3 regions of the Pseudarthrobacter sp. 01T43 genome follow, and region 2 is predicted to be linked to each of the others. Evidence: riboswitches for the same ligand, from Rfam matches in the RefSeq annotation. Region 2 holds a riboswitch; each other region holds the start of a gene.

Evidence for each region. Region 2 has a riboswitch for S-adenosylmethionine ahead of AC1DIM_RS13390 (DUF1737 domain-containing protein). Riboswitches for the same ligand answer to the same signal wherever they lie in the genome.
Region 1: it holds a riboswitch for S-adenosylmethionine, as region 2 does, so the genes downstream of both, metX (homoserine O-acetyltransferase MetX) here and AC1DIM_RS13390 (DUF1737 domain-containing protein) in region 2, are expected to answer to the same signal.
Region 3: it holds a riboswitch for S-adenosylmethionine, as region 2 does, so the genes downstream of both, AC1DIM_RS08000 (aminotransferase class V-fold PLP-dependent enzyme) here and AC1DIM_RS13390 (DUF1737 domain-containing protein) in region 2, are expected to answer to the same signal.

Annotation. Positions count from the first base shown of each region.
Region 1 covers NZ_JBFTPV010000008.1:169,453-176,760, reverse strand. Annotated here, with positions in the region: gene AC1DIM_RS10405 (VOC family protein) at 1-568, opposite strand, end outside; gene AC1DIM_RS10400 (bifunctional o-acetylhomoserine/o-acetylserine sulfhydrylase) at 776-2,137, shown strand; SAM riboswitch class IV at 2,221-2,334, shown strand; gene metX (homoserine O-acetyltransferase MetX) at 2,348-3,463, shown strand; gene AC1DIM_RS10390 (hypothetical protein) at 3,541-4,089, opposite strand; gene AC1DIM_RS10385 (SGNH/GDSL hydrolase family protein) at 4,287-5,135, opposite strand; gene AC1DIM_RS10380 (alpha/beta hydrolase) at 5,231-5,881, shown strand; gene AC1DIM_RS10375 (RNA-binding S4 domain-containing protein) at 5,978-6,211, opposite strand; gene AC1DIM_RS10370 (DMT family transporter) at 6,244-7,209, shown strand.
Region 2 covers NZ_JBFTPV010000014.1:16,819-24,126, reverse strand. Annotated here, with positions in the region: gene AC1DIM_RS13420 (endonuclease domain-containing protein) at 1-5, opposite strand, end outside; gene AC1DIM_RS13415 (glutamate--cysteine ligase 2) at 253-1,476, shown strand; gene AC1DIM_RS13410 (LysE/ArgO family amino acid transporter) at 1,552-2,175, opposite strand; gene AC1DIM_RS13405 (LysR family transcriptional regulator ArgP) at 2,245-3,177, shown strand; gene AC1DIM_RS13400 (O-succinylhomoserine sulfhydrylase) at 3,140-4,348, opposite strand; gene AC1DIM_RS13395 (rhodanese-like domain-containing protein) at 4,349-4,759, opposite strand; gene AC1DIM_RS13390 (DUF1737 domain-containing protein) at 4,756-5,031, opposite strand; SAM riboswitch class IV at 5,045-5,159, opposite strand; gene AC1DIM_RS13385 (hypothetical protein) at 5,266-5,760, shown strand; gene opgC (OpgC domain-containing protein) at 5,876-7,308, shown strand, end outside.
Region 3 covers NZ_JBFTPV010000006.1:41,034-48,341, reverse strand. Annotated here, with positions in the region: gene AC1DIM_RS08025 (sigma-70 family RNA polymerase sigma factor) at 1-409, opposite strand, end outside; gene AC1DIM_RS08020 (DoxX family protein) at 732-1,265, shown strand; gene aroA (3-phosphoshikimate 1-carboxyvinyltransferase) at 1,272-2,663, shown strand; gene rsgA (ribosome small subunit-dependent GTPase A) at 2,647-3,762, shown strand; gene hisN (histidinol-phosphatase) at 3,817-4,629, shown strand; SAM riboswitch class IV at 4,789-4,902, shown strand; gene AC1DIM_RS08000 (aminotransferase class V-fold PLP-dependent enzyme) at 4,938-6,359, shown strand; gene AC1DIM_RS07995 (MFS transporter) at 6,369-7,308, opposite strand, start outside.

The DNA.
Region 1 (7,308 bases), on a different contig from region 2:
CCCACTCAACGGCTACATCCTCCAGCGGCTTCTCAACCGGCTCACCCAGCCACTGCGTCACGCGCTCTGCGGAACCCGCAATAGTCAGGCAGCTCATCTTGACGTTGCTTTCGTAGGCGTTGGACGGGTGGAGGGCGGGGTCGCCTTCCCACTTAAGCATGTAGGGAACCTGCGGGTCCGCAATGAGGCCCAGAATGCCGATCTGCTTCCAGACCAGCTCGCGGCCGTCGGGGAACTTTCGGTTTCCGTTGACGGCGGCGCGGCCCAGGCGGTGTTCGAAGGGGGCGAGGTCCTCCACTTCGACACACCAGCCCATCCAGCCGCCGCCGGCTTCGGAGCGGGCCCGGACAGCCTGCCCAAAGGGAGCCTTGTCCGAGGCGGGGTGGTTCAGGACCTCCACAACTTCCAGGTACTTGTGGCCGGCGAGGGGAATGATCATGTTTCGGGTTCCGAAACGGGGATGCACTCCACCCTTCACGGCTTCAACGCCGAGGGCAGACGAAATACGTTCGGTGGTGGCAGCGAGGCCATCTTGTTCACAGGCGTAAGAGACGTGATCCATGCGCATGCCATCATCTTGGCACTTTGTGATGCCCCTCTCAGCTAAGGGTTGCCTTACCCGGTTTTTGTTTCGTTGCCGGAGGTGAATCGTGCCCATCGAGGCCGAAAACGCCCTTGCCGACCACCTTCGTCATAATCCTGTTCCCAGTCAGGAAGCCTTCCTAGACTGAACGCACATGTGCAGTGCCACACCTCGTCGTCAAAGGAGTTCTGAATGTCGAACGGATGGTCTTTCGAAACCCGCCAGATCCACGCTGGACAGGAGCCGGATAGCGCCACCGGCGCCCGCGCACTGCCGATCTACCAGACGACGTCGTTCGTCTTCCCCAGCGCGGAAAGCGCCGCCAACCGGTTCGCCCTCGCAGAACTCGCGCCGATCTATACCCGCATTGGCAACCCCACGCAGGACGCCGTGGAACAGCGCATTGCCAGCCTGGAGGGCGGGCTCGGGGCCCTGCTGCTGAGTTCAGGACAGGCAGCTGAAACCTTTGCCATCCTGAACATCGCCGAAGCCGGTGACCATGTGGTGGCCAGCCCGAGCCTCTACGGAGGCACCTACAACCTGCTGGCGCACACGCTGAAGAAGTTCGGTATCTCCGTCACGTTTGTGGCGGACCCGGACAACCTGGACCAGTGGCGGGACGCCGTCCAGCCCAACACCAAGCTCTTCTTCGGCGAGGTCGTCTCCAACCCGCGCCAGGACGTCCTGGACATCGAAGGCGTCTCGCAGGCCGCGCACGCCGCCGGGGTGCCGCTGATCGTGGACAACACGCTGTCCACGCCCTACCTGATCCGCCCGCTCGAATGGGGCGCGGACATTGTGGTCCACTCCGCCACCAAGTACCTGGGCGGCCACGGCTCGGCCATCGCCGGCGTGATCGTGGACTCGGGCAATTTCGACTTCGGCAAGGACCCTGAGCGGTTCCCCGGCTTCAATACCCCGGACCCCACGTACAACGGCCTGGTCTACGCCCGGGATCTTGGCAAGGACGGAGCCCTCGGCGCCAACCTCTCCTACATTCTGAAGGCCCGCGTCCAGCTGCTTCGCGATCTTGGCTCCGCAGTGTCCCCGTTCAACGCCTTCCTGATTGCCCAGGGGCTGGAGACACTGAGCCTCAGAGTGGAACGGCACGTGGCGAACGCCGTCGAAGTGGCGCGGTGGCTTGAAGCGCGGGACGACGTCGAATCGGTCGCCTATGCGGGCCTGCCGTCCAGCCCGTGGTACCAGCGGGGACTCAAATACGGACCCAAGGGCACCGGCGCGGTAGTCGGATTCAACCTTGCCGGCGGCGCCGAGGCAGGCAAGCGCTTCGTGGACGCCCTGGAGCTCCATTCCCACGTGGCCAACATCGGGGACGTCCGGTCACTGGTCATCCACCCGGCCTCCACCACGCACAGCCAGCTCTCGGCCGAGCAGCAGGCCATCGCCGGCGTGACGCCGGGGCTGGTCCGTCTTTCCGTGGGTATCGAGCACATCGATGACATCATCGCCGACCTCGAAGCCGGCTTCCGGGCAGCTAAAAGCGCGGAACAGGCCACCGGGGCAGGACAGGACACAGCGGATAGCCAGCAGTAAGCCACCTCGCGAGTCAATTCCGTGAAGTCATAACCGGTCACACGCTTAGCCATAAGCCGGGGCTGTTTCGTACACTCGAACCAGGTCATGAGTGCCAGCGACAGCCCCGGCTTGCTGGCCGGCAACCCTCTTCCGTGGTGGGGTGCCCCGGGTGAGGACCTGGCCGGCCGGTCAAATGACGGCGGCAAGCGCGTAGAAGAGGTCCTTTCCATGACGATCACCATCTCCCGAACGGCAGCCCCCGGAAACGGCGTGGTCCGCTATGCCACCATCGGGGGCCTGGAACTCGAAGCCGGCGGCTACCTGCCGGACGTCACGTTGGCGTATGAAACGTGGGGAACCCTGAACGCGGACGGCTCCAACGCTGTCCTGATTGAACATGCCCTCACCGGCAGCACACACGTGACGCGCGGCGACAGCGACGAGCCCGGCTGGTGGGAGCAGCTGGCCGGACCCGGCGCGCCGGTGGACACGGAGCGCTTCTTTGTGGTTTCCATCAACATTGTGGGCGGCTGCTACGGCTCCACCGGACCGTCGTCGGAAGCTCCGGACGGAAAGCCGTGGGGGTCCCGGTTTCCATTGGTAACCCTGCGCGACACAACGGCGGCCGAGGCGCGGCTGGCGGACCAGCTGGGCATCCGCAGCTGGTTTGCCGTGCTGGGCGGCTCCATGGGAGGGGCGCGGGCCCTGGAGTGGGCGGTCACTTTTCCGGAGCGGGTGCAGCGCTGCGCAGTCATTTCCGTGGGGGCCGCGAGCACGGCCGAACAAATCGCCTTCGCGCAGGCCCAGACCCTCGCCATCCGGCAAGACGCCAACTTCAACGACGGCGACTATTACGGCGGACCGCTGCCCGAGGACGGCCTCGCCCTGGCCAGGCGCATCGCGCACATCACCTACCGCTCCGCGGCGGAATTCGACGGCCGGTTCGGACGTTCAGCGCAGGTCCCCGAATCGCCGTTCAAGGCCGCGGCGCTGGGGGAGCGCGGCCGCTACCAGGTGGAAAGCTACTTGGACCACCAGGGCAAAAAGCTGGTCAGCCGGTTCGACGCCAACAGTTACATCGCGATCACCGATGCCTTGATGAGCCACGATGTCACGCGGGGCCGGGGATCCCTTGACGAGGCCCTTGGACGCGCCACCGCCAAGTTCTTTGTGGCCGCCGTGGACAGCGACCGGCTCTACTTCCCGTCCCAGTCCCGCGAGCTCGCTGCCGCGCTGCCGGGGGACGTTGGCGTGCACGTCATCGAGGCCCCGATCGGCCACGACGGTTTCCTGACCGAGATCGGGCAGCTCGGCAGCCAACTGCGGAGCGCATTCCTGGTCTAGCGCCGATACGTGTGTTGGCCAGGGTGTTCTTGGTCTGCATGTAATGTTCGGGGTGGTCTGGTTCCGGGTGTGACTGTTCAGCCGTTCATGATGTCCGCGCGGCGCTTCATGTACTCCTCCATGGCCAGCTCGCCATTGCTGTACTGCTGGTCCAGTTCGGCGAGCTTACGTGCGCGGTAGCCCTGCGGGGCCGACGGCGGCGGCGGAGTCCCGGGGGCAGCCGGAGCCTTTGGGGCTTCCGGGGGCTGTCCTGGCTGGCCATACTGGGGCTGCCCATGTTGCTGTGGCTGTCCATAATCCTGGGACTGGCCGTACGGCGGGAACTGCTGGCCGGGGAACTGCTGATTCGCAGGGGGGATCGGCTGCATGGGCGGAAGAGGCTCGCCCGGCGGGAGGGGCTGTGGGCTCATGATCTCGCGGTAGCCGCCACTCATGTAATCCTGCTGCGTGTAGCCGTCCCGGGGCTGCCGGCTCTGCGGCCCGGGAAACTGACCGGGATACTGGCCCGGGTAGCCTCCGGAGAAGCCCTGCCCCTGGTTCCGTTTGTTGACAGACTTCCGGTACATCCGCATCGCCATCGGTACAACAAACGACAGGATGATGATCCAGAAAAACAAGCTGTTCACGGTGTAGTGCCTCTCCTATGTGTCCTTCCAGCTTAAGCCCCGGGGTGCCTCAGTCCCCGAACCCACCCAGGCGGCCCGAATCCCGGGAAGGCGCCGTAAACATGTCCTGCGGTGTCAACGGCGCGTCCACCAGTTGCCCTGGCAGCGGGGCCGGATCCGACGAGCCGAACAACTCATGCGGGCGTTGGTGCCCGGGGCTAGTGGCGGACCTCGGTGGTGCCCAGCGGACCTTCACCGGAACCCAAGGGAACCCCCGGGCCGAAGACAGGCCCCGGCGTCGGGCGCTTTGCCGTAATCCCGTCGCCGGAGGAGCGGTTACGCAGCCGCCGGACCACCCATGGAACGAAGTATTCGCGGGCCCACACGAGGTCTCCGCTGCGGGCTTCGCGCCAGGTCCGCGGCGGTAAAGGCTTCGGCGTACTGGGTTCGAGCGTGTGGCTGACGTTGAGCGAATCGAGCACCATGGCCGCGATGGTGTGGTGGCCCAGTGGCGAAAAGTGGAGTCGGTCCACGTCCCACATCTGTGGGTCGTTGAGCTGTTTCAGGGACCACATGTCCGCGATGACGGCGTCGTGGCGGGCGGCTACGGTGCGCAGGTTCTCGTTGTAGATGGCCACTTTGCTGCGGATCCGGCCAAGGACCGAGGAACCCGTGTCCGGGCCGTTGAACAGCACCACCGTGGCGCCGCCCATCGAAAGGATCTGGACCACCGAGTCGAGTTTTTCAGCGAGGGCATCCGGGTCACCGCCGGGCCTGATCAGGTCGTTGCCGCCGGCGGAAAGAGTGACCAGGTCCGGCTTGAGGGCCAGGCATGCTGCGAGCTGCTGGTCCACGATCTGCTGCAGGAGCCGCCCGCGGACAGCCAGGTTGGCATAGGCGAAATCATCCTGGCCGCGGCCCAGTTCCTCTGCCACCCGGTCCGCCCAGCCGCGGAACCCGCCGGGGCTTGAAGGTTCCGGGTCTCCGATGCCCTCGGTAAAGGAGTCGCCCATGGCTACGTAACGGCTCCAAGGGTGGGCTTGTGTTGCCGTGGGATGGTTCTGCATGGCTCTTGCGTCAGTCACGGTCCTATCCTGCCCTTTCGTTCTCAAGCTACGCGACCGTAGGTAGTTACCGCTGGGTAACTGTAAGAATGGAAACCATGACTGACGCCGAAGTATTTCCTGCCCCTGTTGTTATGTGGTCCCGGCCCGAGGAGCAGCGCTCCGGCCGGCCGCTGCTGGTGCTGCTTCATGGCTACGGGGCCAATGAACAGGACCTCCTGAGCCTGGCGGACATGCTGCCCGACGAATTTGTTGTTGCCTCGCTCAGGGCGCCGCTGCCCACCGGGCCGGGATTCATGTGGTTCCCGCTGACGGACACCATCGACTACTCCCTGGATGCCGTGAAGCAGGCGGCTGAGTACGTGCAGGACTGGATCGACTCAGTCAAAGCCGGCCACCCGTCCGTGACGCTGCTCGGCTTTTCCATGGGAATGGCCATGGCAACCACGCTGCTCCGGTACCGGCCCGCGGACTATGCCGCCGTCGTCGGGCTTTCAGGATTCGTTGTCAACGCCAGCGGCGATCCCGCGTTCAAGGACGGCGAACTGGACGGCTCCGTGCCGCTGTTCTGGGGCCGCGACCAGCAGGACCCGGTGATCACCGCGGACAAGATCGAGTACACCATGGGCTGGGTCAGGGGTCACGTGAAGCTCACCAAGGTGCTTTATACGGGGATGTGGCACGGCATCAACCAGCAGGAAGTCGGCCATGTCTCCGAGTTCCTGACGCACGAAGTGCTGAACAACTAAGGAACGTACGACGGCGGCCGGCGGCTTGGTGCCGCAGGTCGCGTTGTCATCGCGCAGGGGTCAGCCGCCCCGCCCGCGCGTCGGGTGTCGCGTTCTTCAGGCTTCCGGGGCAACGACCCTGACGGTCTGCCCGTTCACTGTGACGGTGTCGCCATTGTGCAGCTGGCGGCCGCGCCGTTCATCGATTTCGCCGTTGACCTTAACGAGGCCGCTCTTGATGAGCTCGGCAGCTTCCACACCGTCTTCCACGAGGCTGGCGAGCTTCAGGAGCTGGCCAAGCCGGATCATGCTGTCACGGATAGGGATCTCTTCGATGTCCTGGTTGCTCATAAAGCAATGATGCCTGACGTAAGGTGAATTCAATGACCCACACCCCACGGCTGCCGCTGCTCGCGGGCCTTCCACTGGCAGTCGGCGCAGGGCTGGCCATTCCTGTCCAGGGCCGCATCAACGGTGCCCTTGGGGTCCGGCTTAACGACGGCATCGCCGCAGCGGTAGTGAGCTTCAGTACGGGTCTGATCCTGATTGCGGCCATCGCGCTGCTGCTGCCCCGGGGCCGGGCAGGGCTGGCCCGCATTGTCCCTGTCCTCCGGGAACGCAGCTTTCCCCGGTATTACGTCCTCGCCGGCGGCGTGGGCGCCTTCTTCGTCTTTGCCCAGTCCAGCACTGTGGGCCTGCTGGGCGTTGCCCTGTTCACCGTGGCCACCGTCACCGGGCAGACCCTCAGTGGACTCCTCGTGGACCGGCTCGGTATCGGCCCGGGCGGCAAGCGCGGCATCACGGGAGTCCGCATCGTCGGGAGCGTGCTGACCATCATTGCCGTGGCATGGGCAGTGTCCCCGCGCTTTGGCAACGCCGCCGATGTCGGCTTGCTGCTGCTGCCATTGATTCTTCCACTGGCAGCGGGATTCCTGATGAGCTTCCAGCAAGCCATGAACGGGACCGCAACCCTCCACTACGGCACGCCCATCGCGGCGACGCTGGTGAACTTCGTCGCCGGCGGCATCCTCCTGTGGGTGGTGTGGGGCATAAAAGTTGCTGTCGCGGGTGCGGGCAATCCGCTGCCGGGGGAGTGGTGGTATTACCTCGGCGGGCCCATGGGCTGTATCTTCATTGGGCTGGCCGCCGTGCTGGTCCGCGGCCTGGGCGTCCTGGTCACGGGTCTGGGCATGATTGCCGGCCAGTTGGTGGGCTCCCTGATCCTTGACGTCGTGGTCCCCGCACCCGGCTCCGTGGTGGCGCTGCCCACCGTGCTGGGCACCATCCTGACACTCGCCGCGATCCTGGTGGCCACGCTTCCCTGGCCCCGCGGCGCATTCCGCCGGTAGCGCGCCGCCCCACGGCCCTGCGGCCGGTAGGCTAGGACACGCAGTCCTCTGCGCCTTGTTCTGCACCCTGCTTCCTTCGTCTGCCCCCCGCCACCAGCG
Region 2 (7,308 bases):
TCCATAGACCGAGTTAGCCACGGTTTTGGCTTGGTGCGGACGGGCGAATGGCTGTATGTGGACACCCCGGGCTGTGGGGGAACGGTGCCCCGACGGGTTCTGCACCATCATTCCGCTGGCTCGGAGTGCCGGCGGCGCCGTTCCGGGCCATCCCGCTCTGTCCGAGGGAATGATGGCGCAGAATCCGGCAGGTCAGAATCTGCCTCCGGACCGGGCTGCCGCGAGCCCGGCCGGGTGACGCACAATATAACCATGCGAACTTTCGGCGTCGAGGAAGAGCTCCTGATCGTTGATCCGGACTCGGGGCAGCCGCTTGCGCTGGCGGACGCCCTGCTTTCGGGGCACCGGCTGGCGGCCGACGACGCCCCGCCAGACCCGTATGCGGGGAGGGCCCGGGACGAAACCGAGTACGACGACGAAATGGGCTTGAGTGCCGAGCTGAAGCTTGAACAGATCGAGACGCAGACGCGTCCGTGCCTTGAGTATTCGGAGCTGCTCCCGCAGATTCGGGCCGGCCGCCTGCTCGCGGACCAGGCGGCACGCAAATTCGGCGCGAGGGTGGCTGCACTGGCCACTTCTCCGTTCGGGTTGGCGAGCCACACCACCCCGGACCCGCGTTATGCCCGGATGCTGGAGCGTTTTGGCCTGACCGCCCAGGAACAGCTGACGTGCGGCTTCCACGTCCATACGTCCATCGAGTCCGAGGACGAGGGCGTGGCCGTGCTGGACAGGATCAGGGACAAGCTGGCCGTCCTCACCGCCCTGAGTGCCAACTCCCCGTTCTGGATGGGGATGCACACTGGGTTCGCAAGTTACCGCACCCAGGCCTGGAACCGCTGGCCAACATCGGGCCCGTCCGCCATCTTCGGCACGTATTCCCAGTACCGGCGGGTGGTGACGCGCCTGCTGGACAGCGGGGTGATGCTGGACGAAGGCATGATCTACTTCGACGCCCGCCTTTCCCGGAACCACCCCACCGTTGAGGTCCGGGTGGCCGACGTCTGCCTCCGGGCTGAGGACGCCGCCCTGATCGCAGTGCTGGTGCGGGCCCTGGTGGAGACGGCCAGCCGGGAATGGCGGGAGGGGGTTGAACCCGCTCCGGTGCCCACCGTGCTGCTCCGGATGGCGGCTTGGCAGGCGAGCAGCAGTGGCCTGGGCGGTGAACTGCTGGACTTCGGCACCTTCAGGCCTGCCCCGGCAGTCGACGTCGTCCGTTCCCTCGTGGATTACTTGGCGCCCGTGCTTGCGGAACAGGGTGAACTGGCACTGGCCAGGCAAGGCGTGGAGGACATTATTTCCCGTGGCACCGGCTCCGCCGAGCAGCGACGCGTCCGGGACGCGGCGACTCAAACAGCGCCCGACGACGGCGGGCTGGGTGCCGTTGTTGCCCACGCAGTGGGCGTCACGATGCGCGGTACGTCCGGGCAGCCACAGGTTGATGAAGCGCCCGATTTGCTGCGGGTGCGCCAGGTCTGACCTCACCGGTGATTCCGGCGCTGCCCGACGGGCACCTCCGGCCAACAGCCCGCAAGTCCGGCAGGCCCCGTGCCCTCAGCCGCCCAGGGCCAGCCGTATCCCCAACGTCAGCATCACGGCTGCGACGAGGCCGTCGAGAAGGCGCCAGGAGGAGGGCCGCGCAAAGAAGGGGCGAAGGACTCGGGCCCCGAATCCCAGCGCACTGAACCACACCACGCTGGCCGCGATTGCACCGGCACCGAACCACCACCGCAAGTCGTGCGTTTGCTGGTTAGCCACGGACCCCAGCAGCAGGACGGTGTCCAGGTAGACGTGCGGGTTGAGCCAGGTCAGTGCGAGCACCGTGGACAGTGCGGCGCCGAGGCCGACGGCGGGCTGCCGGCCGGACGCGGTCAGTGCCCCGGGACGCAAAGCGCGGCGTGCCGCCATGACGCCGTACGCCACCAGGAACGCCGCGCCGGCAAACCGGACCACGGCCACAATCACCGGGTTCGCCTGCAGCAGGGCCCCCACCCCGGCAATGCCGGCGGCGATGAGGATCGCATCCGAGACGCTGCAGACGAGCACGACGGCGGCCACGTGCTCACCCCGGATGCCTTGCCGCAGGACAAAGGCGTTCTGGCTGCCGATGGCCACGATGAGCGCGAGTCCGGTGCCGAAGCCCAATGCTGCGGGGCCCAGCAATCCTGTGAAGTCCATATGTTTCAACGTACGGCCCCGCCTACAATTACTCCAGCTAAACATTCTTACTTATCTTAAGGAAAGCTAATGAAGGCATTCCAGCTGGAGCAGCTCCGAACCTTCGCCACAGTGGTGGAAGAGGGCACCCTGGAAGCGGCCGCCCGCAGCCTGTACGTCACGCCGTCGGCCATTTCGCAGCGGGTAAAGGCGATGGAGGATGCGGCCGGTCAGATCCTGTTGCAGCGCACCAGCCCGGTCCGGCCGACCACCGCCGGCGAGGCAGTCCTGCGGTTCGCCCTGCAGGTCAGGCAGCTGGAGTGGGACGCGCGCCAGGAGCTGGGCGGTGGCCATAGCGCACCGAGCGCACCCATCCCGCTGGTGGTGAACGCCGACTCACTCTCCACCTGGTTCCTGCCGGCGCTGGCAGGCCTGCCGGCGGACCTCGGCGCCTGTTTTGAACTGCGGCGGGAGGATGAGCAGCATTCCACCCGGCAGTTGCGCACCGGCGCTGTGATGGCTGCCGTGACAGCCACGCCGGAGCCGGTTCCGGGCTGCAGTGTGGAGCCGCTGGGTTCACTGCGGTACCGGGCGGTGGCCAGCCCGGGTTATGTGCGGCACTGGTGGCCGGACGGCCCGGAACTGCTGGCGGGCAGCCAGTCACCGGTGGTGGACTTCGACCGCAAGGACGATTTGCAGGCAGGATTCTTCCGCACGCTGACGGGCACAGAGCTGGCGGCACCACGGCACTATGTGCCGTCGTCGGCCGAATTTGCACAGGCCATCCGGCTGGGACTGGGCTGGGGGCTCCTGCCTGAGCAGCAGTGCCTGGCCGACCTCAGAAGCGGGGACCTCGTGGAACTGGCACCAGGAAACCCGGTTGATGTGTCCCTGTACTGGCAGCGCTGGAAGATCGAATCCCCGGCGCTCAACCAGCTGACCGCGGCGGTGCGGCAGGCGGCGGCCAGCCAGCTCCGCCCCGCCGTCAGACCTGCTTCAGTGCCTGTTCGAGGTCGCCGATGAGGTCGTCCACGTCTTCGAGCCCAACAGACAGGCGCACCACGCCGTCGCTGAGCCCGATCGCCGCGCGTCCTTCCGGCCCCATGGCCCGATGGGTGGTGGTGGCCGGATGGGTGATGAGGGACTTCGCATCGCCCAGGTTGTTGGAGATGTCGATGATCCGCAGCGCATCCAGGAGCGCAAAGGCGGCCTCCTTGGCGGAGCGGCCGCCGCTCGCTGCAAGTTCCAGCGTGAGGACCGTGCCGCCGGCCTTCATCTGCTTGGCGGCGAGTTCGTACTGCGGATGTGACGGAAGCAGCGGGTACTTGACCCAGCTGACGGCCGGTTGCTGCTCGAGCCATTCAGCGAGCCGCAGCGCCGATGCGGACGAGTGGTTCACGCGCAGGGCCATGGTCTCGAGGCCCTTCGTGAGGACCCAGGCGTTGAAGGAGGACAGCGCCGGTCCGGTGTGGCGCATGAGCTGCTTGACCGGGCCGTCGATGAATTCCTTGGTGCCCAGGATGGCTCCGCCCATCACCCTGCCCTGGCCGTCGATGTGCTTGGTGCCCGAGTACACAATCACGTCCGCGCCGAACTGCCCGCAGCGCTGCAGCAGGGGAGTGGCAAAAACATTGTCCACGACCACCGTGGCGCCCGCTGAGTGCGCCAGTTCGCTGACCGCGGCGATGTCCACAATTTCCTGCATCGGGTTGGACGGCGATTCGAAAAACACGGCGGTGGTGGGCTCTGACAGGGCTCCGCGCCACTGGTCCAGGTCCGGGCCGTCCACAAATACCGTCTCTACGCCCCAGCGGGGAAGGATTTCGTTCAGGATCACAAAGCAGGAGCCGAACAGTGAACGTGCGGCAACCACCCGGTCACCGGCACCCAGCAGGGCACCCACGGCGGTGAAAACCGCTGACATGCCCGACGCCGTCGCGAAGCACGCCTCGGTGCCTTCGAGCAGTCGAAGGCGTTCCTGGAAGGTGGCCACCGTCGGGTTGCCGTAGCGGGAGTAAACAAACCGTACGTCCTCGCCGGTGAATGCGCGCTCCGCGGCGGCAGCCGACTCGTAGACGAAGCCCGAGTTCAGGAAGATGGGCTCCGTGGTTTCCTGGAACTGCGTGCGGTCGAGGCCGCCGCGGACGGCCTGGGTGTCGGGGCTCCAGCCGGCAGCTTCTTCGTTGAATGTCACTTATTTGCTTCCAAGGTTGGTGGGCAGGCCGCGGTTCTTCCAACCGTTGACCGTCCGCTCGCCGTACCGGTCCGGCTCCCCTTCGAAGCCTTCCAGGACGTTGTAGGAAGTAAAGCCGGCCTGGGTCGCTGCAGTGGCGGCGGCGATGGAGCGCTGGCCTGAGCGGCAGATGAAAACCAGTTCGGTGTCGCTGTCCTCCGGGGCCTGCACTGTGAGGTGGGTGATGAAATCCGGGTTCGGAATGCCGCCCGGGAACGTCCAGGGAATGAACAGGGGATCGTTGTCCGTAGCCTTAGTGTCCGGGATGCCGATGTGCGCCCATTCGCCTTCGGTGCGGACATCCACCAGGATGGCGCCCTGCTCCAGCTTGGTCCAGGCTTCCTGCGGCGTGAGGTCTCCGGCGTAGCTCATGCGTGGCCCTCGCCGTCGAACTCGAGGTCGCCCGTGGATTCGAGATCTTCCACGGCGGTGGCGACGGCGGCATCCGCGCTGGCGATGGCCGCCGGCAGGATGAGCGCCTGGGCAACGATCACGGCGGTGCCGTTGAACGTGGCGGCCGGGCTGCCGTGCAGGACATAGCCCTCGGCCAGTGCGGCGGAAATCCGCTCACAGAAAGTGCGGTCGTCCGGCCCGGTGATAAGCCGGTACGCCAGTTTTTCTTCAGGGACAGGTGCGTCAGACACGACGGATCTCCTTCTTTCACGCTTGCAGCTCGAATGGGTCGATATGCCGAGTATTCACCTGAGGCACCCCGCCGCGATAGGAGGGTTGCCGACCGGCCAGTCAGGGCTTGGCGCCGGTTCTCATTACTCCCCAAAAACGTAACACCCGCCCCGCCCCGCCGCACGGCCGCCGTCGTCATGTTCCGTAACCAACCCGTGCTTCCGCGGGCAGCAACCGGACAGGACAATCGGACCATGGTGGTAGACCGGGGGACGCGGCTGACCGGGACGTGGCGGCGCCTCGTCACCGTGGTGCTGTGTGCTGCGTTCATGATGGTGGCCCTCACGAGTTGCCGGAACCTCGCCGCACCGCCGCCGTGCATGCCGCCCGCGTTCACGGTGACGCCGTCGGAAGCAAAACCCGGCGCCGAAGTCACTGTCAGCGCCTCCGACACCGTCTGCACTGCCCGCTACGGTCAGAATGCGCAGGTATATGTGGAACTGCTGGATGCGTACGGCACCTCCGTGCTGGAAGAACTTGCCCCCATGAACGACGACGGCGGTTTCACTTTGGTGTTCACCGTCCCGGCGGGCATGTCCCCGGGGAAAGCCGCCGTCACCGCGTACCCGTACAACGTGGACTGGTGCGATGACACCGGAGTCAACAACCGGGCGGATGCGGGACCGCGGACCCTGACGCAGGTTTCCTGCGCCCAGCGCCTGGTGCCGCTGGTGATCCTGGCCGGCTGACCCGGACGGCCGCGCAGGTGGGTGGCCGGGATGGGGCTGCCAGGACCGATAGAGTTTTCGCGGGGGCACGGCCGCCATCACTGAGAAGCCGTCCTGGGGGAGGGTCCACACCAGCATGCCAGTAGCCACCGGAGTACGTCGCGTCCTGCCAGGGGTCAGAGGCGGGCTCCTCAGCCCGCTTCCGGCAGCCCTCCTTGCGGCCCTGCTTCTCCTGTTTGCGGTCCTGCCTGCGGGTGCCGGCCATGCGGCCGAGCCTGAGCCCCAGCAGGGCAAGCCCCTGCTGGGGGCGGTCCTGGAGTGGGACGAGGACTCGGCCCAGGGTTTTGCCGAACGGCTCGGGGCTGCACCGGCGCTGTTGGGCCACGAAATCTCGCTGCCCGTCCGGCCCGGTGAGGAACGGGACATCCGCGAGTACCTGGGCCAGGCCGCCGGCCAAGGTTCCCACACCATGCTCACCGTGCGGCCCACCGTGGCACTGGACCAGGTGGACTCGGCGGCGGCCAAAGCCTTCGCGGCCAAGGTGGGGGAACTGGCTGCTTCCTTCAAAGGCACCATCCTGATCCGCTTCGCCCCGGACATGAACTCCAGCTGGGTGGACTGGGGACAGCAGCCGGACGCCTACAAGGCAGCGTTCCGGAACGTTGCCGCAGAGTTTAAAACCACGGACGACGCCGGCACCGTGATGGTGTGGCAGCCCTACCTTGGGCGGGACTACCCGTTCGGGCGGCAGCGGAACTCTCCGGCCGCAGGGACGGCGGGCTTCGCACTGCTGGACACCAACGGCGATGGGCGCTGGGACAGGTCAGATGCCGCCTACGCGCCGTACTATCCAGGCGATGATGTTGTGGAATGGGTGGGGCTGACGGCCTATCACGACGACACCGGCGGCAACTCCGCCGTCAATACCGTCCCGGCTGATGGCGAGTTGCCCGCGATGCTGACCCAGTCAGGCAACGAGGATTTCTACGCCGCCTACGCCGCCGGGCGAAACAAACCGATGCTCCTCCAGACGGCCGCTTACTACAGCACCGCCGCGGGGGGCGCCGCGGAAACTGAGATCAAGTCGCCCTGGTGGGACCAAACCCTGGCCGCCGCCACGTCCGCGGAGTTCTCGCGGATCGCCGCCGTCGTCTGGGACGAACGGACCAGCACCCGGGATACCGGGGTCGTCAGCATTGACTGGCGGCTGACCGGCAATGACACCATTGCCCGGGCTGCCGGTAAGAGACTGGCTGAAGCCGGCCTCACCACCGGGCCGGTGACGGCCGTCAGCGGGGGCCAGCAGGCCACGCACGCCAACTCCCTGTCCGGGGCGGCGGCCTGGAGCGTAGCCGCGGCCATGATCATTCTGCTGGTTGCACTGTGGCAACTGCCGCGGCGCGTCGGGGCGGTGGCCGGCTGGGGCTATGGCCTGCCTTCCAAACGGGATTCCCGCGTGGACCTCCTGCGCGGGCTGGCCATTGTTTTTGTGGTGGTCAACCACCTGGGCATGTCATCGCTGTTTCAGCTGCTTACCCAGGAAGCCGTGGGGTTCGTATCCGGCGCGGA
Region 3 (7,308 bases), on a different contig from region 2:
TGGTGCCAGGCTTGTACTGGTGGAACGCGGAAAACGCCTTGGTGTAGGCCTCCTGTACCAGGTCTTCCGCGTCAGCGGGGTTCCTGGCCATGCGCATGGCGGCCGAATAGAGCTGATCCACATACTGCATGGCGTCACGCTCGAAGCGGATGCGGCGTTCCTCGGTTGACTCGGTGGCGACGTCCACGGGCTGCTCCGTCGAACCGGATTCGGCTGCTGCGGGCCCGGCCGTCTGCGGCGCTGCCGCCTCAGGTACGGGTGCCGCCGCTTCGGGTACGGCCGTCCCAGGCCCATCCACAGGCGTCTCCACGCCCGCCGCGGGGGAACCGGGCTGGGCGTCGCCGCTGGTTTTGGCGCCGCGTTGCGGGGCCCCATACATGGCCTCAACGGCCGGATCCACGGTACTCATTGCGCCCAAGTCTACTGTGACGGCCTTGGCGCGCGGCGTGCCGTACTCCGGAGGATCTGATTCCAGAGCCTGAAGCGTGAGTGGACCGGATGTCTCCAGCCCGTCTGTCAGCAACCTCAAGGGCCACTCCGTTCTCTTCCAAGCCGACTTGAGATGGGCCAGTGCGCCCGGCAAAGTATTTGGCCAGCTAGACCTACTGCCGCCGGTGTTCGACGGACCTGCAATTCACAACCTCCGGTGGCGGGCAAATATTCCTCAAAAGTGCAAGACTAGAACGGACTCCGCCGCATTCGACGCGGTTCGTTCAGCCAGGAGGAAATTCATGTCCTTTGTCCGTACCCTCGCCCGGCCTATGCTGGCCTCCAGTTTCGTTTTCGCAGGACTGGACAAGCTGAAGAACGCCGATGACACCGCGCAGCAGCTCTCTCCGCTCCTGCAGAAGGCCGCCGCGTCGCTGCCGTTCCAGGCCGACGAGAAGATGCTGGCCCGCGTGATCGGCGGAACCCAGGTGGGTGCCGGCGTGCTGTTTGGCCTGGGCAAGTTCAGCCGACTCTCGGCCACGGTACTGACAGTCATTTCGCTCCTGAACACCTTTGTGGAGTGGCGCAGTGCCGATATCAGCACCAAGGAAGGCCGCCAAGCCCGCCGAAACCAGCTGTTGAAAAACGCTTCCCTCAGCGGCGGCGCCCTGCTGGCCTCGGTGGATACCGCCGGCAAGCCCGGCCTCGCCTGGCGTGCCGAGCACATTGCTGCCGACGCCCGGAAGACTGCTGCGGGGGCCCGGAAGACCACCGGCAAAAAGCTCCATGAGGCAGACAAGGCTGTGCGCCGCGCCGTGCACGCGACGGGGGCATAAGGCCGAATGACAGGCTCCACCCCGCCAGCATCCCCCGATTCCGACAACCTCATCCCGAACTGGCCTGCCCCGTTTGCCGCCCGTCCCATCAACGCCACGGTTACGGTGCCGGGTTCGAAATCGCTGACCAACAGGTTCCTGGTGCTGGCCGCGCTGGCTGACGGCCCGTCCCGCCTGCGCGCACCCCTGCATTCCCGCGACTCAGCCCTGATGATCGAGGCCCTCCGCCAGCTGGGAGCCACCGTCACGGAGGTGCCCGGGGACGGCGCGTTTGGGCCCGACCTTGAGGTCACGCCGCTCAGCCAGGATGCTGCGTCGGCACGCACGCACATCGATTGCGGCTTGGCCGGAACGGTGATGCGTTTTGTGCCGCCGCTGGCGGCGCTGCGGAGGGGTGCCAGCGTTTTCGACGGCGACCCCCACGCCCGGAAGCGCCCCATGGGCGCCATCATCGAGGCGCTGCAAGCGCTCGGCGTGGCCCTGACAACGGACGACGGCGGCGCCCCCTCCGCACTGCCGTTCACTGTTGAAGGCACCGGCGAAGTCCGCGGCGGCCACCTGGTCATTGATGCAAGCGGGTCATCGCAGTTCGTTTCGGCCCTCCTGCTGGTGGGTGCACGGTTCACCGAGGGACTCCATCTGGAGCACGCGGGCAATCCGGTGCCCAGCCTGGACCACATCAACATGACAGTGGCCGTGCTTCGCGGCGCCGGGGTGTCCGTGGACGATTCCAGGCCAAACCACTGGGTGGTGGAACCGGGTCCCATCCGTGCCCTTGACCAGCGCATCGAACAGGACCTCTCCAACGCCGGCCCCTTCCTGGCCGCGGCCCTGGCCTCCGGCGGGACAGTAAGGATCCCGGACTGGCCCGCCGAAACCACCCAGGTGGGTGACCAGTGGCGGACCATCCTCGCAGACATGGGCGCAGACGTCAGCCTGGCTGACGGCGTCCTGACCGTCACCGGCGGAGCCGAGATCAAGGGCGCGGAATTTGACGAGACCAGCGAGCTCGCCCCCACCGTGGCGGCTCTGTGCGCACTGGCCAGTAGCCCGTCGCGGCTGACCGGCATCGCCCACCTGCGCGGCCATGAAACTGACCGGCTGGCAGCGCTGGTCACCGAAATCAACCGCCTCGGCGGTGACGCGGAGGAGACCACCGACGGCCTGGTGATCCGCCCGGCCACGTTGCACGCTGGCGTCGTCCACAGCTACGCAGACCACCGAATGGCCACCGCGGGGGCCATCCTGGGCCTGGCAGTGCCGGGCATTGAAGTGCAGGACATCGGCACCACCGCCAAGACCATGCCGGAGTTCCCGCAGATGTGGGCGGACATGGTGGCCCAGGGCGCAGTCCCCGCCAACGGGACGGAAGGTTCCAGCGGTGGCCCGCAGCACTGATTCGTGGGACGAGTCCGACGTCCGGATCCGCCCCAGCAAAAAAGGCTCACGGCCCCGCACCAAGGACCGTCCCAGCCACGATGACGCCGTCACGGGCCGCATCATCACGGTGGACCGCGGCCGCTACACCGCCGTGGTGGGCGAGGACTCGGGCGACGAGCGGATCATCATCGCCGCGCGCGCCCGTGAACTGCGCCGCTCCCCCGTGGTGGCCGGCGATTTTGTGTCCCTCGTCGGAGACGTCTCCGGGGAACCCGACACCCTGGCGCGCCTGGTCCGGATCCAGGACCGCCGCACCCTGCTGCGCCGCAGCGCCGATGACACGGATCCCATCGAGCGCGCGGTGGTGGCCAACGCCGACCAGCTGGTGGTGGTGGTGGCCGCCGCCAACCCGGAGCCGCGCACCGGATTCATCGACCGCGCCCTGGTGGCGGCGTACGACGCCGGCATTGAGCCGCTGCTGCTGGTCACCAAGGCGGACGTCAAGGATCCGGCGGAACTGTTGTCCAATTACGAGCATCTGGACTTCCCGGTCATCATCAGCCGGACAGCCGATTCCGCCGCCTCGGGCATCGATGCGCGCTCCGATGACGGCCTGTCGGCCCGTCTGGACAGTGACGCTGTTTCCCAGCTCCGGGCCTACCTGGACGGCAAAGTCACCGTGATGCTGGGGCATTCCGGCGTGGGCAAGTCCACCATGGTCAACGCACTCACCGGCGCCGAACGGGCTACCGGCGGCGTGAACGCGGTGACGGGCCGCGGCCGCCACACCTCGTCGTCGGCCCTTGCCTTGAAACTGGCAGGCGCACCGGCCGGGAGCTGGATCATCGACACCCCGGGCATCCGCTCGTTCGGTTTGGCCCACGTGGACGCGGACCGGATCCTGCGGTCCTTCCCGGACCTGGAGCCGGGCACGGACGCCTGCGAGCGGGGCTGCAAACACAACTCCGCCGCCGTCAACTGCGGGCTGGACTCGTGGGTGGCCGAGGGGCATGCCGGCCCGACCGGCCCCGCCCGGCTTGCCTCACTGCGGCGGCTGCTCGGCACCGACCCGCGGCTGGAAGGCCAGGAAACCAAGGAACTGGGCAGCATCAGCTAGCGCCTGGGCGCCGAGGTCCCCAACCCGGCGGCCCTTAGACGGTAGTTTGTAACCATGATCCAACCCGCTTCGAGCTACAACGATGACCTCCGCCTGGCCCATGTGCTGGCTGATTCCGTGGATGACCAGACCATGAGCCGCTTCAAGGCCCTGGACCTGCACGTCGAGACCAAGCCCGACCTGACGCCGGTCACGGATGCGGACAAGTCGGCCGAAGAGGCCATCCGCGGCCAGCTGTCGCGCTCGCGTCCCCGGGACGCGGTCCTCGGCGAGGAATTCGGCAGCTCCGGCCACGGCTCCCGGCGCTGGATCATTGATCCGATCGACGGCACCAAGAACTTTGTCCGCGGCGTACCCGTGTGGGCCACCCTGATTGCCCTCGTGGACGAGGGCGAACCCGTGGTGGGCGTGGTCAGTGCACCCGCGCTGGGTAAACGCTGGTGGGCGGCGAAGGGTGCCGGCGCCTACATGGGCAAGTCCCTCGCGGCAGCAACGAGGCTGCGGGTCTCGAATGTGTCCAACCTCGCCGATGCGTCCCTGTCCTATTCCAGCCTGGGCGGCTGGAAGGAACGCGGCAACCTGGATGAGTTCCTGGGCCTCACCGAGGACGTTTGGCGCACCCGGGCGTACGGTGATTTCTGGTCCTACTGCATGGTGGCTGAAGGCTCCGTCGACATTGCCTGCGAGCCCGAGCTGAACCTCTACGACATGGCTGCCCTGGTTCCCATCGTGGTGGAAGCCGGCGGCCGTTTTACGTCGTTGGAAGGCCAGGACGGGCCCTTCGGTGGCAATGCGCTGGCCACCAACTCCATCCTGCACTCCGAGGTACTCAAGCGGCTGAACCCGGATCTGGACGACCTGCTTTAGGCCTCATGCTCCGAATATTTGACGGCGGGCGCCTCCACTGAAGGGCGCCCGCCGTCGTTTCTTCGACAAAACTCCTGTTTCCTCAAGCAGTCGTAATAAACGCCTTAACATTCCATGGGGCTTTTCCGTTGCCGCGGAGATGTCCTACGCTCTTTAACAGGTCACGAGTGCCAGCGCTAAACCCCGGTTTGCTGGCCGGCAACCCTCCATTCGCGGTGGGGTGCCCCGGGTGACGACCAGGCCGGTCCTCAATGGGCACGGCAAGCGCGGATTCCCGGCACCGGGAGTCCTTTTAAAGTGAGGTCTCCGTGACAACTGCCACCGTCTCCCCCGCCGTCCCCAACACCGCCGCCGCAGCTCTTTCCGGCGAACTTGCCGCCATCGCCGGACGCCCTCTGTCCGCCGTCACCGGCGCAGAAATCCAGGCTCCGCTGATCCAGGGCGGCCATATCCGCTACGCCAACCTCGACTACGGCGCCTCGGCCCCCGCCCTCTCCGTGGTCTCGGCCTACCTCAACGAGATCCTGCCGTTCTACGCCAGCGTCCACCGCGGCGCCGGCTACGCGTCACAGATCAGCACCTCCGTGTATGAGAACGCCAGGAACATCGTGCGGGACTTCGTGGGCGGCCGGCCGGATGACTCCGTGATCTTCACCCGCAACACCACCGATTCGCTGAACCTGCTGGCGGGTTGCCTGCCGCACACGGAGGGCCAGCCCTCCGGCGACGTCCTCTACCTTGACATCGAGCACCACGCCAACCTCCTGCCGTGGCAGGGTGTCCCGCACCGCAGCGTGGTGGCCGCTCCAACCATCACGGGGACCATCGCAGCCCTGCGCGCCGAACTTCAGCAGGGCCACGTCAGCCTGCTCGCTGTCACCGGAGCCTCCAACGTGACCGGCGAAATCCTCCCCATCCGTGCCCTCGCCGCGCTGGCCCACGAACACGGCGCCCGCATCGTGGTGGATGCCGCACAGCTCGCACCGCACCGGCGCATTAACATCAGCTCCGACGACGTCGACTACCTCGCCTTCTCCGGCCACAAGCTCTACGCACCGTTTGGCGCCGGCGTCCTGGTGGGGCGCACGGACTGGCTCGACGCCGGCACTCCGCACCTGGCGGGTGGCGGCGCCGTCCGTGAGGCAAAGCTCGACGCCGTCAGCTGGGCCACCGGCCCGGCCCGCCACGAGGGGGGCTCGCCCAACGTCCTGGGCGCCGCCACGCTGGCCCGCGCCACGCAGGTCATCGCTTCATTGGACCAGGAACGCTGGCACGCCCATGAGGCTGCCATCAGGTCCTATCTCGTGGAAGGGCTGCAGAAGATCGACGGTGTGACGGTCCACCAGATCTTCTCGGACACCGATCCCGGCACCGGCACCATCGGAGTAGTGAACTTCTCCGTGGCCGGTTACGACGCCGGATTGGTCGCCGCGTACCTTTCGGCAGAGCATGGCGTCGGCCTGCGGGACGGTCGCTTCTGCGCTCACCCGCTGCTCAAACGCCTCGGCCTCCCCTCCGGTTCGCTGCGCGCCAGCTTCGGCGTGGGGTCCCGGCTGGAGGACGCCGAACGGCTGCTCACCGGCCTCGAACAGCTGCGCCGCACGGGCCTGGGGTGGGACTACGTAGTGGATTCAGGCCGCTGGGTTCCGGCCAATGACGCCCGCACCTACCCGCATTGGGCACCGAACACGCCCGGCACCGCCGGGGCGGCTCCCTGCCTCGACGACTGAGCTCCTTGGCTAGGCCTGGGCGGTGGCGCCGTCTGTGGGCTTCACGACCCGGGCCGGGTTCCGGATGCCCAACGCTGAGACCGCGCCACCAATGACCAGGAGGATGCCGGTGGCGATCAGCACCCGATGGAATCCGTCCAGGTTGAGCTGCTTCCCGGCGATGAGCCCGACGAAGGCGATGCCAACCAGGCCCGATACACGGGCAACCGCGTTGTTTACTGCCGAGCCAATGCCGGACTGCTGCTCGGAGATCGAGCCCAGGATGGCCGCGGTAAGCGGTGCAACTGTTGCGGAGAGCCCCGCCCCAAAGAGGATGATTCCCGGCAGCAGTTGATTCCAGTAGTTGACGGGTAGTTGTGATGACACCATCAGGAAGTAGCCGAGGCCGGCACCGGCCGGGCCCAGCGCCATGAACCAGCGCGGGCCGTATCGGCCGGCGAGTGAACCGAACCATGACGACAGGAAGATACTCAGCAGGCTGACCGGCAGCAGGGCGACGGCGGCGAGTGTCGCCGAGTATCCGGCCACCTGCTGCAGGAAAAGCACGATGATGAATCCGCCGATGGAGAGCGCGGCATAGATGAACATGGTGGCCATGTTTCCCGCCGCAAAGTTTCTCACGGCGAAGAGACTCAGCGGCATGAGGGGCTGTTTCGCTGTTGCCTGCCGCCAGATGAACGCCGCGAAGCAGACGACTCCCAGGATCAGGGGCACCAGGATGCCCGGGCTTCCCCACCCTTGTGTGGCCTGTTCGATCAGGGCATAGACCGGTCCGGCCAGCCCCAGCACACACAGCACGGCCCCGGGATAATCGATGCCCACCCCTGCCTCGCGGACGTCGGAGGCGCGAAGCACAGCCAGGAGACATAAGGTCACCACAATCGGCACAACATTGATGCCAAACACCCATCTCCAGCCGACAGAATCCACCAGGACGCCGCCCACGAGC